DNA from 2 places in the Paenibacillus sp. FSL P2-0089 genome. Region 1 is predicted to be linked to the other one. Evidence: predicted binding sites of a transcription regulator. Region 1 holds the regulator's gene; the other holds the start of a gene.
The links. Region 1 encodes Rex, which represses fermentation and respiration genes when NADH is low (regulators of the CRP and FNR family bind a similar motif). Its sites were predicted from a motif close to TTGTGAAATATTTCACAA; they were not measured.

Region 1 (5,652 bases):
ATTGCCGGCAAGCATCTTGGCATGCAGATGAAATATTTCACATTCGCCCATACCCTCACCCGACTCTATAAGGATAGCCGGAGCGGGCAGCTGCCTGCCCTCCGCCAGAGTCTGCAGTCTTCGGGCAGTGAGCAGGCTTCCGAATGGAGCGGCGTGATCGACCGGATCTATCCCGATCTGCTGACGGTGAAGGAGTCCTGGGATGCGCTCAGCGACCGGCTCTTCAGCCTGCTGCCTGAGCGCAGCGATGCCGGGGCCGGTGAAGCAGGCCAGCTGGTGGCACGCCTGCAGCCGGGCAAGAAGCCGAAGGATTGGGAGGAGCTGGCTGCCCTTGAGAATACACTGAACCTCAGTCTGAGCGATATCATCCGCAAGGGCGACAAAATGCTCAGTGAGATGCGAGACACGGACAGCCAATCCTCCTCAGACAGTCTTGTGACCGATATCGGCGGGTTATTCAAGGATCTGGCATCCATTAGAGAGCAGATCCGCTTCTTCATGAGTCTGAACGATGAGAATATCGTGTATTGGCTGGAGGGAAGCGGTAATTATAAGGGCAAGTCGCTGCAAATGTATGCTGTTCCTGTAGATGTCAGCACCCAGCTCAGGGAGCTGTTCTTCGATAAGAAGAAGAGCATTATCCTGACCTCGGCCACCTTATCCGTGGATAAATCCTTCCAGTTCATGATTGATAACCTGGGGCTTGGCGAGGCTGCAGAGCAGCGGCGTCTGATGACTGCACTGCTTCCGTCGCCATTCAAGTATCGTGAGCAGGCTCTCCTGGTCATCCCCCGGGACTTCCCGAGCGTCAAGGGGAGTATTGGGGATGCCCGCTTTGTGGACACCCTCGTGCACTCCCTTGCCGAGACAGCTGTAACTACACGGGGACGGATGCTGGTGCTGTTCACCTCCTACAAGATGCTGCGTCAGGTGTATGAACCGCTGAAGGAGGCACTTGCCTCACAGGATATCGCGGTGCTCGGACAAGGTGTGGAAGGCGGCAGCCGGAGCAAGCTGATCCGCCGCTTCCAGGACAGCCCGGCTTCGGTCTTGCTGGGTACCAGCAGCTTCTGGGAAGGGGTGGATATCCCGGGAGAAGCATTGACCTGCCTGGCGATTGTCAGACTGCCGTTCCAGCCGCCGAATCACCCGCTGGCAGAAGCGAAGTCAGAGCTGCTTCAGGCACAGAAGAAGAATCCGTTCATGAAGCTGTCCGTGCCGCAGGCTGTCATCCGCTTCAAGCAGGGCTTCGGGCGGCTGGTCCGCACGGCGCAGGACCGGGGCATCGTAATTGTGTACGATACCAGAGTCATTGAATCGCATTACGGAAAGTACTTCCTGTACTCGCTCCCCGGTCCCAAGATGGAGCATATGCTCACCGAGCAGATGGTCCCGAGAATTGCCGAATGGCTGGATGACGGCGGGGTTTCCTAATTCATCTGCTATTGCTATTATTAATAAGTCATGATTATCCTGAAGATCCGTTCCCGCCTGTCCTGCCACTCCGGCAGGCGGCGGGGCACGGTTGCTATAATTGTACGGAATGAAGTGTAGGCTAACAAAACTTTTAAGGAGGAGAATACATGAAATCGGATAAAATATCGGAGGCCGTCGTGCGCAGGCTCCCAGTGTACCTGCGTTTCCTGAACGATCTCCAAAAACGTGAAATCTCCACAGTCTCTTCTCAGGAGCTGGGCCAGAAGCTTGATCTGAATCCCGCCCAGATCCGCAAGGATTTGGCTTATTTCGGTGATTTTGGCAGAAAAGGCATCGGCTATGATGTATCTTATCTGATTGAGAAGATCCGCCATATCCTGAAGCTTGACCAGCAAATTAATGTTGCACTGGTTGGAGCCGGTAATCTCGGTCATGCCTTGTCTAACTACAACGCTTACTTGAAGGATACGATGAAGATTACTGCCATCTTCGATGCCTACCCGCCGAAGGTGGGCCAGCAGATCAACTCGCTGGTTGTGCAGCCGATGGAGGAGCTAAGCAGTACAATCCGCTCGCAGGGCATCCGGATCGGGATTATTACCGTGCCCGACAGCGAAGCCCAGAACGTAGCTGATATTCTTGTCGATTCCGGTATCGAGGCGATTCTGAACTTCGCACCGGTTATTCTCAAGACGCCTGCCAATATCCGGATTCATGCCGCAGATTTCACCACAGATCTGCAGAGCTTGGCCTATTATCTGCATGATGGAAAGGATGAGGCTGAAGATGAGCAGTAAGATCACGATAATCAAGAATGGGCACTTCCTGGTTCCGGGCAGTGACAAGCCGGTACTGAGCGGGTACATGACCCTGGAGAATGATTTGATTACTTACATAGGTGAAGCTGAGCCGGTAGTGGAGGATGGCGCACAGGTCGTAGACGGCAGCCGTCTGCTGTTCATGCCTGGTCTGGTCAATACCCATGGTCATACTGCAATGTCACTGCTGCGCGGGTACGGCGACGATATGGTGCTTCAGACTTGGCTGCAGGAGAAGATGTGGCCGATGGAAGAGAAATTCACTGGTGATGATGTATATTGGGGAACCTCGTTGTCCGTGCTGGAGATGCTGAAGGGCGGCACAACCACCTTCCTCGATATGTATGATCATATGGACCGGGTAGCGGAAGTGACCGAGCAGTCCGGTATTCGTGCGGTGTTAATGCGCGGCGTAATTGGGCTGTGCCCGGAAGAGGTACAGCAAGCGAAGCTCGCTGAGGCGATTGCTTTTGCCCGTAACTGGCACGGCAAGGCTGACGGCAGAATTACGTCCATGCTCTCACCGCACGCCCCGTACACCTGTCCTCCAGAGTTTTTCATGAAGTTTGTGCAGGCTGCCCATGATCTGGACCTGCCAATGCACACCCATATGTCCGAGACGCGCCATGAAGTGGAACAGAACGTGGCCGACTACGGCCTGCGTCCGGTCGCGCATCTGGAGAAGCTCGGGATGTTCACCCGTCCTTCGCTCATTGCCCACGGGGTTCATCTGAATGATGAAGAGATTGGGATTCTGGCCCGCTATAACGTTGGCGTGTCGCATAACCCCGGCAGTAACCTTAAGCTGGCGAGTGGTGTTGCGCGTGTTCCTGAGCTGCTGCGAGCCGGGGTTAAGGTTTCCCTGGGTACAGACGGAGCGGCAAGTAACAATAATCTGGATATGTTCGAAGAGATGAGGCTGGCGGCTCTGATCCACAAGGGTGTAAGCGGTGATCCTACAGCGGTACCGGCTCCTGAGGCGCTTCTGATGGCTACGGAGTATGGGGCTCAGTCTATTTTCCTAAGCGGGGTAGGCCGGCTTGCAGCAGGAATGAAGGCCGACTTCATCGCACTTGATATTGACCAGCCTCATCTGCTGCCGCATACCGATCTGCTCTCCCATGCCGTATATTCGGCAAGTGCCAAGGATGTGGAGCATGTATGGGTGAACGGCCAGCAGGTTGTGAAGCATGGACAATGCCTGACACTTGATGAAGAAGCCATCCGCCGCAAAGCACAGGAGACGTTCGAGAGCCTGCTTAAACGGTAATTCAGGGGAACGGGAAAGGAAGCAGCGTGGTGAAGAAGAAGAGGAGAAAATGGATCTGGCTGGGGATTACCGTGGTGCTGCTCCTTCTGTTCGGACTAAGCCAGTTCTATGCCTACATTATGAAGGACCAGTGGAACGAGCGGAGTGAGGCCAAGGAGCTGGCCCGGGCGCGTGCCGGACTAACAGAGGTAACCAAGGCTCAGAAATCTGTCTGGAATGAGAATGAGATCTATTGGGTGCTGACCGGTAAAAATGAAGCAGGGACCGAGCTGATGGTGTGGGTCCGTTTCACCTTGGAGGGCAAGCCTGCCGGAGGCGACAACGACCTGTATGCTGAGGAACTGAGCAATGGCACCTCAGAAGAGAAAATGCGCGGAATCATAGCCGCCCAGCTGCCGGATATTACGATCGAACGGCTGCTGCCCGGTGTATACAACGGGGAATATGCCTGGCAGCTATTTTACAAAAAAGACGGGCGATTCTATTACAACTTCTACCGCTTCAAGGATGGCAGCGCCATCGGTGAGGGGTACAGCCTGCCGAACCGTTAAGCTAAGCGGTGAGCGGCAGAATAAAAACGGGGGGACAGATTATCTGTTCCTCCGTTTTTTTATCCATCATGTTGAAAAGTTTGAGATACATCAATTGATATACGGAGTGTATACCTCGTCTGCTAGCGCTAACCTACATATATGTCGAGGAAGATGAAATAGGAAATTTTAGCACATTTGGATGATTAAAGCGAAATTGATCTGCTGATCGTCATTCGGAAGCGCATTTAGAGCGGTACAGAACTGATGAGAATTATGTGTGCGGCGGCTTTGAGGATGCTGATCTGGCGGCGGATTTTGCATATTAAGAAATCACCAGGGAGTGGGGGCTGCAGCAGTTGCCGGAAGTCTATCACGGCTTGCTTAGACAGTGTCTGAAGGAATATTGCGGTGCGGCAGTCGCCGAAGGCTATGAACCGCGCGAATTAACTGATTTTGCAGAATATATGATGGCTGAAATCAAGCGTAATCTGGAGTAACAGTTGGCCGGTCTAAAATGATTATCTATTGAAACATCCAGAAATTAGTATCAAAAATTTTAAATATATTCACAACTTTATGTAAAATCGTATATACACCTATGATATACTACTACTTGTACTAAGACATGCTTAAGAGCATGTCAGTCTCGGATGGGCGCTAGACACGCTGGCTGGTCTTTATTATAGAGTTATGCTCGGTCATTATTGAGAGGAGGACGTTTCTTGAAACTTCGTCTTGTGCCTGTACTGCTAACGTCTCTGCTGTCTGCTGCATTATTGTTTGGTGGCTGGTATTCTTACCGTACATTCGCGGTGCAGGAGCCGCTGCAGAAGCTGGTATCATCCTACGAGGGAGTGAAGGATTCCCATATTACTATTAAACGCAATGAGGTCACTTTGAAACTGGATTTGCAGCCGGGCACGAAATTACGTGAACTGGTGCAGTATGTATCAAGAGAAGGCAGCACTGCTATTGACGGACGGACCCTGAAGCTGGATGTGGAACAGAAGCCGAGTGAACTGCTGGATGAGTATTGGGATAAAGCGATGTTCTCTGTAGCAGAAGCGATGGAGAGCCGGAAGTATACATTGATACCAGCCAAGCTGGACGGATTGAAGGAGCAGGAGAGCAAGTACAGCGGGGTTACAGCTACCACAGAGATTGACGACAATAATGTATATGTAAGCCTGAGCAACGGCACAGAGAGCAAATTTATCATTCTGCCGCGTGCAGCAGCCAAGATGGGAGTGTGGAACAATGCCTAAGTACTGGAAAGAGGTTGTAGCTGGATTCATTCCGGTCATGCTGATTTTTATGGCTTTTGTGGGGATTAATATCTTCCCTGTAATCATAGCGATGGGTATGGTGGCCGCGCTCCTGTTCATTGCCCATGCCCGCGGCGGTCTGACCGTCAATGCAGGTGCAGATAAGAAGCGTAAGAAGAACGGCCCCTCCAAGCTGACCTTTGAAGAGATCGGCGGACAGGACAATGCCAAGCAGGAGCTGCGTGAAGCGCTGGACTTCCTGATCCGGCATGAAGAAATCAGCAAGTTCGGGATTCGCCCGCTCAAGGGGATTCTGCTTACAGGTCCTC
Region 2 (5,652 bases), 2.8 Mb from region 1:
CGGCTGGATGATCTCCCGTTGGCAAGGCGGACAAGGCTACCGTATGGTATTCATACTGTCGCTATGTATCTATGGGTTGGCTGCTGTGCTCAGCTTCGGCCTGCGCAAACGGCCGCGCGGTGAAGCCTATCTCTGGCTGGAGCCCTGGCGCGAGCTTACCCGCAGGCGCAGTCCTTGGCGGCCAGTTGCGGCGGCGCTAGTATTTCAGGGCATCCGGGAAGGCGTATTCTCCTTCCTGATCGGTCTGCTCGTCTACATTGCAGCACAGGAGGAGAGCAAGCTGGGACAGTTCGCCCTGCTGACCTCAGCCGTCTCCCTGATCAGTTATTATGTGGCCGGCAGATGGTTCAAGCCCCGTGCCCGCCTCAGCGGTATGCTGGCAGGCAGTCTGCTGCTCATCGCCTTCCTTCTTCCGCTGCTGTGGAAGGTGAACTTTACCACCCTCCTAATCATGGGAATCGGGACCTCACTCTGCCTGCCGCTCTACATGCTGCCGATGCTGTCCACCAGCTTCGACCTGATGGGAGTGTCCGAGGAGAGCGCCGGCAAACGCGTGGAGCTGGTAGTGCTCAGGGAGCTTAGCCTGATGAGCGGCCGCCTCCTCGGCCTGCTGATCTTCATCGCCGTGCTGTCACTGGATCAGTCCCTGCGGACGATCACGTTGCTAATGCTGCTGCTGGGCGCGGCGCCGCTGGGGAGCTGGGTGGTGGTGCGGGGGTTGCTGAATTTAAATACGCAAAAGCATTCATAACCCAGTGTCATATATCACCAGCCTCGCTTCCCGTTAGTGAATATCCTTCTCTACTGCTTTTGATAATAGTCTAAATTCATTCCTACTAAACTCAATCAAGCCGTCCCGCTTCATCCATGCCAGCTCTCTGGATAGGGCGCTGCGGTCTACGTCCAGATACTCGGCCATCGCCTCCCGGTCAAAGGGAATCGTAAAAGTCTCGGTTCCAGCATCACGCATAACTCTTGTTAAATAAGTTAAAACCTTATCCCGAATAGTCGGCATAATCAGACAATCATTCCGGTCATGCAATTCTAACGCACGTTCGGCAATACTATCGAAAAGATTACCAAGTAACTGTTCGTGTGCCTTACATAATTTTGTGCAAGGACTCAATATGTTTTGGATAGGAATAAACAGCACCTCAAGCGGTTCTATGGCCTGTACTGACATCGGGCATCTTCTTCCACGGCTGGCAGCTGTGAGAACAGCGGTATATCCACCCGGGTAATGGAGGGATACAATAATTTGTTTTCCTTTGACGTTCAATTTCGTACTTTGAGCGCTGCCCTGCAATATGATGCCGACATCATCAACGAAATCGCCCTCCCGTACCACCATCTCATCTTTTGCATATTCTTTCCGCGTGGCTGACAGACATTTTAGCATTTGGGGAATATCATCAGGGGAAATCCCTGAAAATAAACGTGATTGACATATGGACTCTAAGTTATTCTGAGCGGCTTCGCGTTGCATGTGCAACATCCTTTTTATTTCCACTATACTATATTAATCATACATACACACGAAGTTTAGCCGCCTTGTCTAACGTCAGAACGGAGGAAGAGCAATGCAAACGAAAGAAGATTCAATCAAAGCGAGAAACCGGCTGTTAGCCTCCAAGGTTATGAAAAATCTGCAAAGCAGAAAATTTGAGGCCTATTACTGTGACAACGCCATAGAAGCTGCGGAAAAGGCGCTATCCTTAATTCCGGAACAGTCTTCGGTATCTTGGGGCGGTTCAGTCACGCTTGAGGACATCGGGCTTCTTGACCGGGTACGCCAAGGCAACTATGCAGTCATTGATCGTGATACAGCGCAGACGATGGAGGAACGTTATGACCTCATGCGCCAATCTCTTTTGTGCGACACCTATTTAACCAGCTTCAACGCGGTTAGTGAAGATGGGATACTGGTCAATATCGACAGTGTGGGCAATCGGGCGGCAGCGGTTACTTTTGGACCGAGAAGTGTGGTTGCTGTCGTGGGGATGAATAAGGTGTGCAAGACCGCTGAAGATGCAGTGATAAGAGCCAGAACCTATGCCGCTCCCATTAACGCAAACCGTCTTTCGAGTTCGTCCAGCCCATTTTTACATTCACCGCAAAAAACGCCCTGCCTAATCAATGGTGCTTGTGCAGATTGTAAATCAGAGGATTGTATCTGTTCTTACATCGTCGAAACAAGAATGTGTAAAACAGCGGGGAGAATAAAGGTTATCCTCGTTGGTGAATCTCTGGGATTTTAATTTTTTCGGCACCGTTCGGTTAATTTCTCGAATTGGTGTCTTTTTGTTAGTTTTGATTCTATGTCTCAGCACACCTCCCTCCAAAATTCTCCGCCGCAATGTTATATTAGTTGTAGTTATATGTAGTTATAGTTGCACAAAAGACAAGGAGACCCCATGAACATTAAAGTACTAATCGTTGAAGATGACCCGATGGTGGCGAAGTTCAACCGGCATTATCTGGAGCAGGTGCCGGGCTTTGAGTATGCGGGCTGGGCGGCGACAGGGGATGAAGCGAGAACTATGCTGGAGGAGCAGCAGGTAGATCTGGTGCTGCTGGATATTTATATGCCGCGTGTCAGCGGGCTGCAACTGCTCTCTGCTCTGCGGGAGCAGGGGAGCAAGGTGGATATCATTGTGATCTCCGCCGCCAGTGACAATGCCAGCATCCGCAAGGCGCTGCAGAACGGGGCCGTGGATTATTTGATCAAGCCGTTTGAGTTTGCCCGCTTCCAGGCAGCCTTGTCGGCGTATCGTGAAGATTATAAGCTGATGCACAAGGAGCATCTAAGCCAGGAGCAGCTGGATAAGCTGCTGCGGCATCCGCTCGGGACGGAAGAGGAGAAGTACGCTGCCCTGCCGCTGCCCAAAGGGCTTGCCGAAGGCACACTGGAGAGCATCTGGAGCACAATTAACCGGCTGGAGAGCCCGGTGTTCTCCACGGAGGATATCAGCAGTCATGCGCCCATCTCGCGGATCTCGGTCCGCAAATATCTGGCTTTTCTGACGGAGGCAGGTATTCTGGAAATGGAGCTTAGCTACGGGGCGGTAGGCAGGCCGGTGTATATGTATAAGGTGAGACCTGAAGGGCATGAGCTTATCCGTAAATATCTATAAGTGTTCTCTTAAAATAAAACGGAGTCAAGGTGTCCCGAGGCTGCCCCAGGCGTTCCATGACTCCATATAGCCGTCACATTAGCTGTGAAGGTTATTAAGCTATGCCGTACATAAGCGTGCGCAGAATCAATCGAAGGCCTGCTGCAGAGCGAGCGGACTGAACTCGTTAATGATTTTATAGGCTACCAGGTGCGGGTTGTTCATGTCATTGTCGTAGATAATCATGTGATGCTTGCCCTTCAAAATAATGTCGAACCGCTGCTTCCGGTCGGCCTGGACGATGGTAATGTAATAGCTGTACTTGTTGTCTGTGCTCACATTGCGGGCGGATTTCATCAGGCGGACGCTGGAGAAATCATCGTAGATCCGCTTAATCGCTTCCGGCTCAGTAAGCACAATATCCTTCTGTTCACCGGGAACAGAAGATAGGCGGGTAATTTCCAGAGCGGCGATATCTTCCAGATGGATGGTTCGGGTAACTACTCTTTTGAATGAAGTATAGCGGCTCGCGGTGTAGCTCATCAGGGAGACACCGGCTGCTGCCAGAACAGCACCGGCCAGCCAATATTTTTCGCTTTTTTCCATAGTTTCTGTTCCTCCTAGTGATACGGTTGTATAAGCTCCAATTATAAATCTATAAACACATTCAAGCAAATTCACTACCTTTATTTACTTTATCATTTCTTTAATTACTAAATATTCTTGTCAGGGCTCCTTCAGGTTATGATGATTGTGAAAATATGCACAATAACAATTGGAGGAGAACTGAATGAACAGAAAGAGATGGGGAAGTCTGCTGGGCAAGGGGTTGCTGCTGGCAAGTCTGGTGGTATTGCCTGCATGTAACAGCACCAAAGGGGAGTCTACGGACATTGTTATTATCGGCGGCGGCGGCGCGGGAATGACTGCTGCCATTGAAGCGCATAATCAGGGAGCCAAAGTGATATTGATCGAAAAAATGCCTATGCTTGGAGGCAACACCGTCCGTGCGGAAGGCGGATTGAATGCGGCAGGAACACCTTATCAGGCAGCGGCTGGCATTACAGACAGTCCGGAGCTGCATTTCGAGGATACCATGAAGGGCGGCAAGAACCTGAACAACCCGGATCTGGTCAGAACACTTACGAACGGTGCGGCGGTTTCGGTGGAGTGGCTGAAGGAGAATGGAGCCGAGCTGTCTGAAGTGGGACGCGCAGGCGGGGCAAGCGTGAACCGGATTCACCGTCCGGCAGGCGGGGAAGCGGCAGGGAATTTCATCGTAGTCGCGCTGAAGAAGAAGCTGGAGGAGTACAAGATTGATGTGCGCCTGCGGACGACTGCCGATGAGATCGTCAAGAACAAGGACGGCGTGGTTACTGGAGTGAAGGTGACGGATAAGGATGGCAAGCAGTACACGATTAGTGCGAATTCCGTTATCCTGGCGGCTGGCGGTTTTGGAGCTAACATGGACATGATCAAGGGGTACCAGCCGAAGCTGGAAGGGTTCTCTACCACTAACCACCCGGGCGCAACCGGAGATGGTACAACGATGGCAGAGAAGATTGGTGCCAAGCTTGTAGACATGAAGGAGATTCAGATTCATCCGACCACCATTCCGAATCAAGGCGTGCTGATCACGGAAGGGGTACGCGGAGACGGTGCGATTCTGGTCAATAGCGAAGGCAAGCGATTCACGAATGAACTGCTGACCCGCGATGTCGTGTCCCAGAATATTCTGGCCCAATCCGGTAAAGTAGCTTACCTGATCTTCAATGATGAGCTGCGTGCGAACCTGAAGGCAACTGAGGTTTACTTTGGAATGGATCTGGTCAAAGAAGCGGCAACACCTGAAGAATTGGCGGCACAGATTGGTGTAGATGGCAAAGCGCTTGCGGATACACTGAAAACGTATAATGGCTTCGTTGCTTCCGGCAAGGATACAGAGTTTGAACGGCCGGATCTTAAGCTGTCTTTTGAAAAGGGTAAGTATTATGCAATTCAGGTAACACCGGGAATCCACCATACCATGGGCGGAGTAGCAATTAACACCCAGGCTCAGGTGCTGGATACCAAGGATCAGGTCATTGCCGGGCTGTATGCTGCGGGCGAAGTAACCGGCGGAGTACACGGCGCGAACCGTCTGGGCGGTAATGCACTGGCAGACATCACTACCTTCGGGCGGATCGCAGCGGATGAAGCTGTGAAGGCACTTAAGAAATAGGAACTTTCAGAAGGAGGAATTATTCATGCACAAGTGGACAAAAACCTTGCTGTTCTCTGCCCTCGCGGCTGCAACAGTACTAACAGCTGGATGCTCATCATCTTCCGGCAAGTATGTGGACGGGACATATGATGGAACAGGCAAAGGGGTTAAGAGTGATATTAAAGTGGCGGTAGAGATCAAAGATGAGAAGATCGACGCCATTACCGTAAAGGAGCATAAGGAGACGCAGGCGATGATCGATGCGGCTGTAGAGAATACGATTCCTGAAATTATTGAAAAGCAAACCACAGAAGGCGTAGACGCCCTCTCCGGGGC

Region 2: NST69_RS07275 (flavocytochrome c) is a predicted target of Rex. The motif match lies at 3,865-3,882, and genes of this name have one in related genera.

What each region holds. Positions count from the first base shown of each region.
Region 1 covers NZ_CP152006.1:4,572,123-4,577,774, reverse strand. The annotation lists gene dinG (ATP-dependent DNA helicase DinG) at 1-1,434, shown strand, start outside; gene NST69_RS19165 (redox-sensing transcriptional repressor Rex) at 1,584-2,234, shown strand; gene NST69_RS19160 (amidohydrolase) at 2,224-3,525, shown strand; gene NST69_RS19155 (DUF5590 domain-containing protein) at 3,555-4,076, shown strand; gene NST69_RS19150 (aminoglycoside adenylyltransferase domain-containing protein) at 4,388-4,555, shown strand; gene NST69_RS19145 (hypothetical protein) at 4,781-5,323, shown strand; gene NST69_RS19140 (AAA family ATPase) at 5,316-5,652, shown strand, end outside.
Region 2 covers NZ_CP152006.1:1,805,325-1,810,976, forward strand. The annotation lists gene NST69_RS07250 (MFS transporter) at 1-751, shown strand, start outside; gene NST69_RS07255 (Crp/Fnr family transcriptional regulator) at 785-1,486, opposite strand; gene NST69_RS07260 (lactate utilization protein) at 1,581-2,258, shown strand; gene NST69_RS07265 (response regulator) at 2,415-3,134, shown strand; gene NST69_RS07270 (hypothetical protein) at 3,261-3,719, opposite strand; gene NST69_RS07275 (flavocytochrome c) at 3,904-5,334, shown strand; gene NST69_RS07280 (FMN-binding protein) at 5,360-5,652, shown strand, end outside.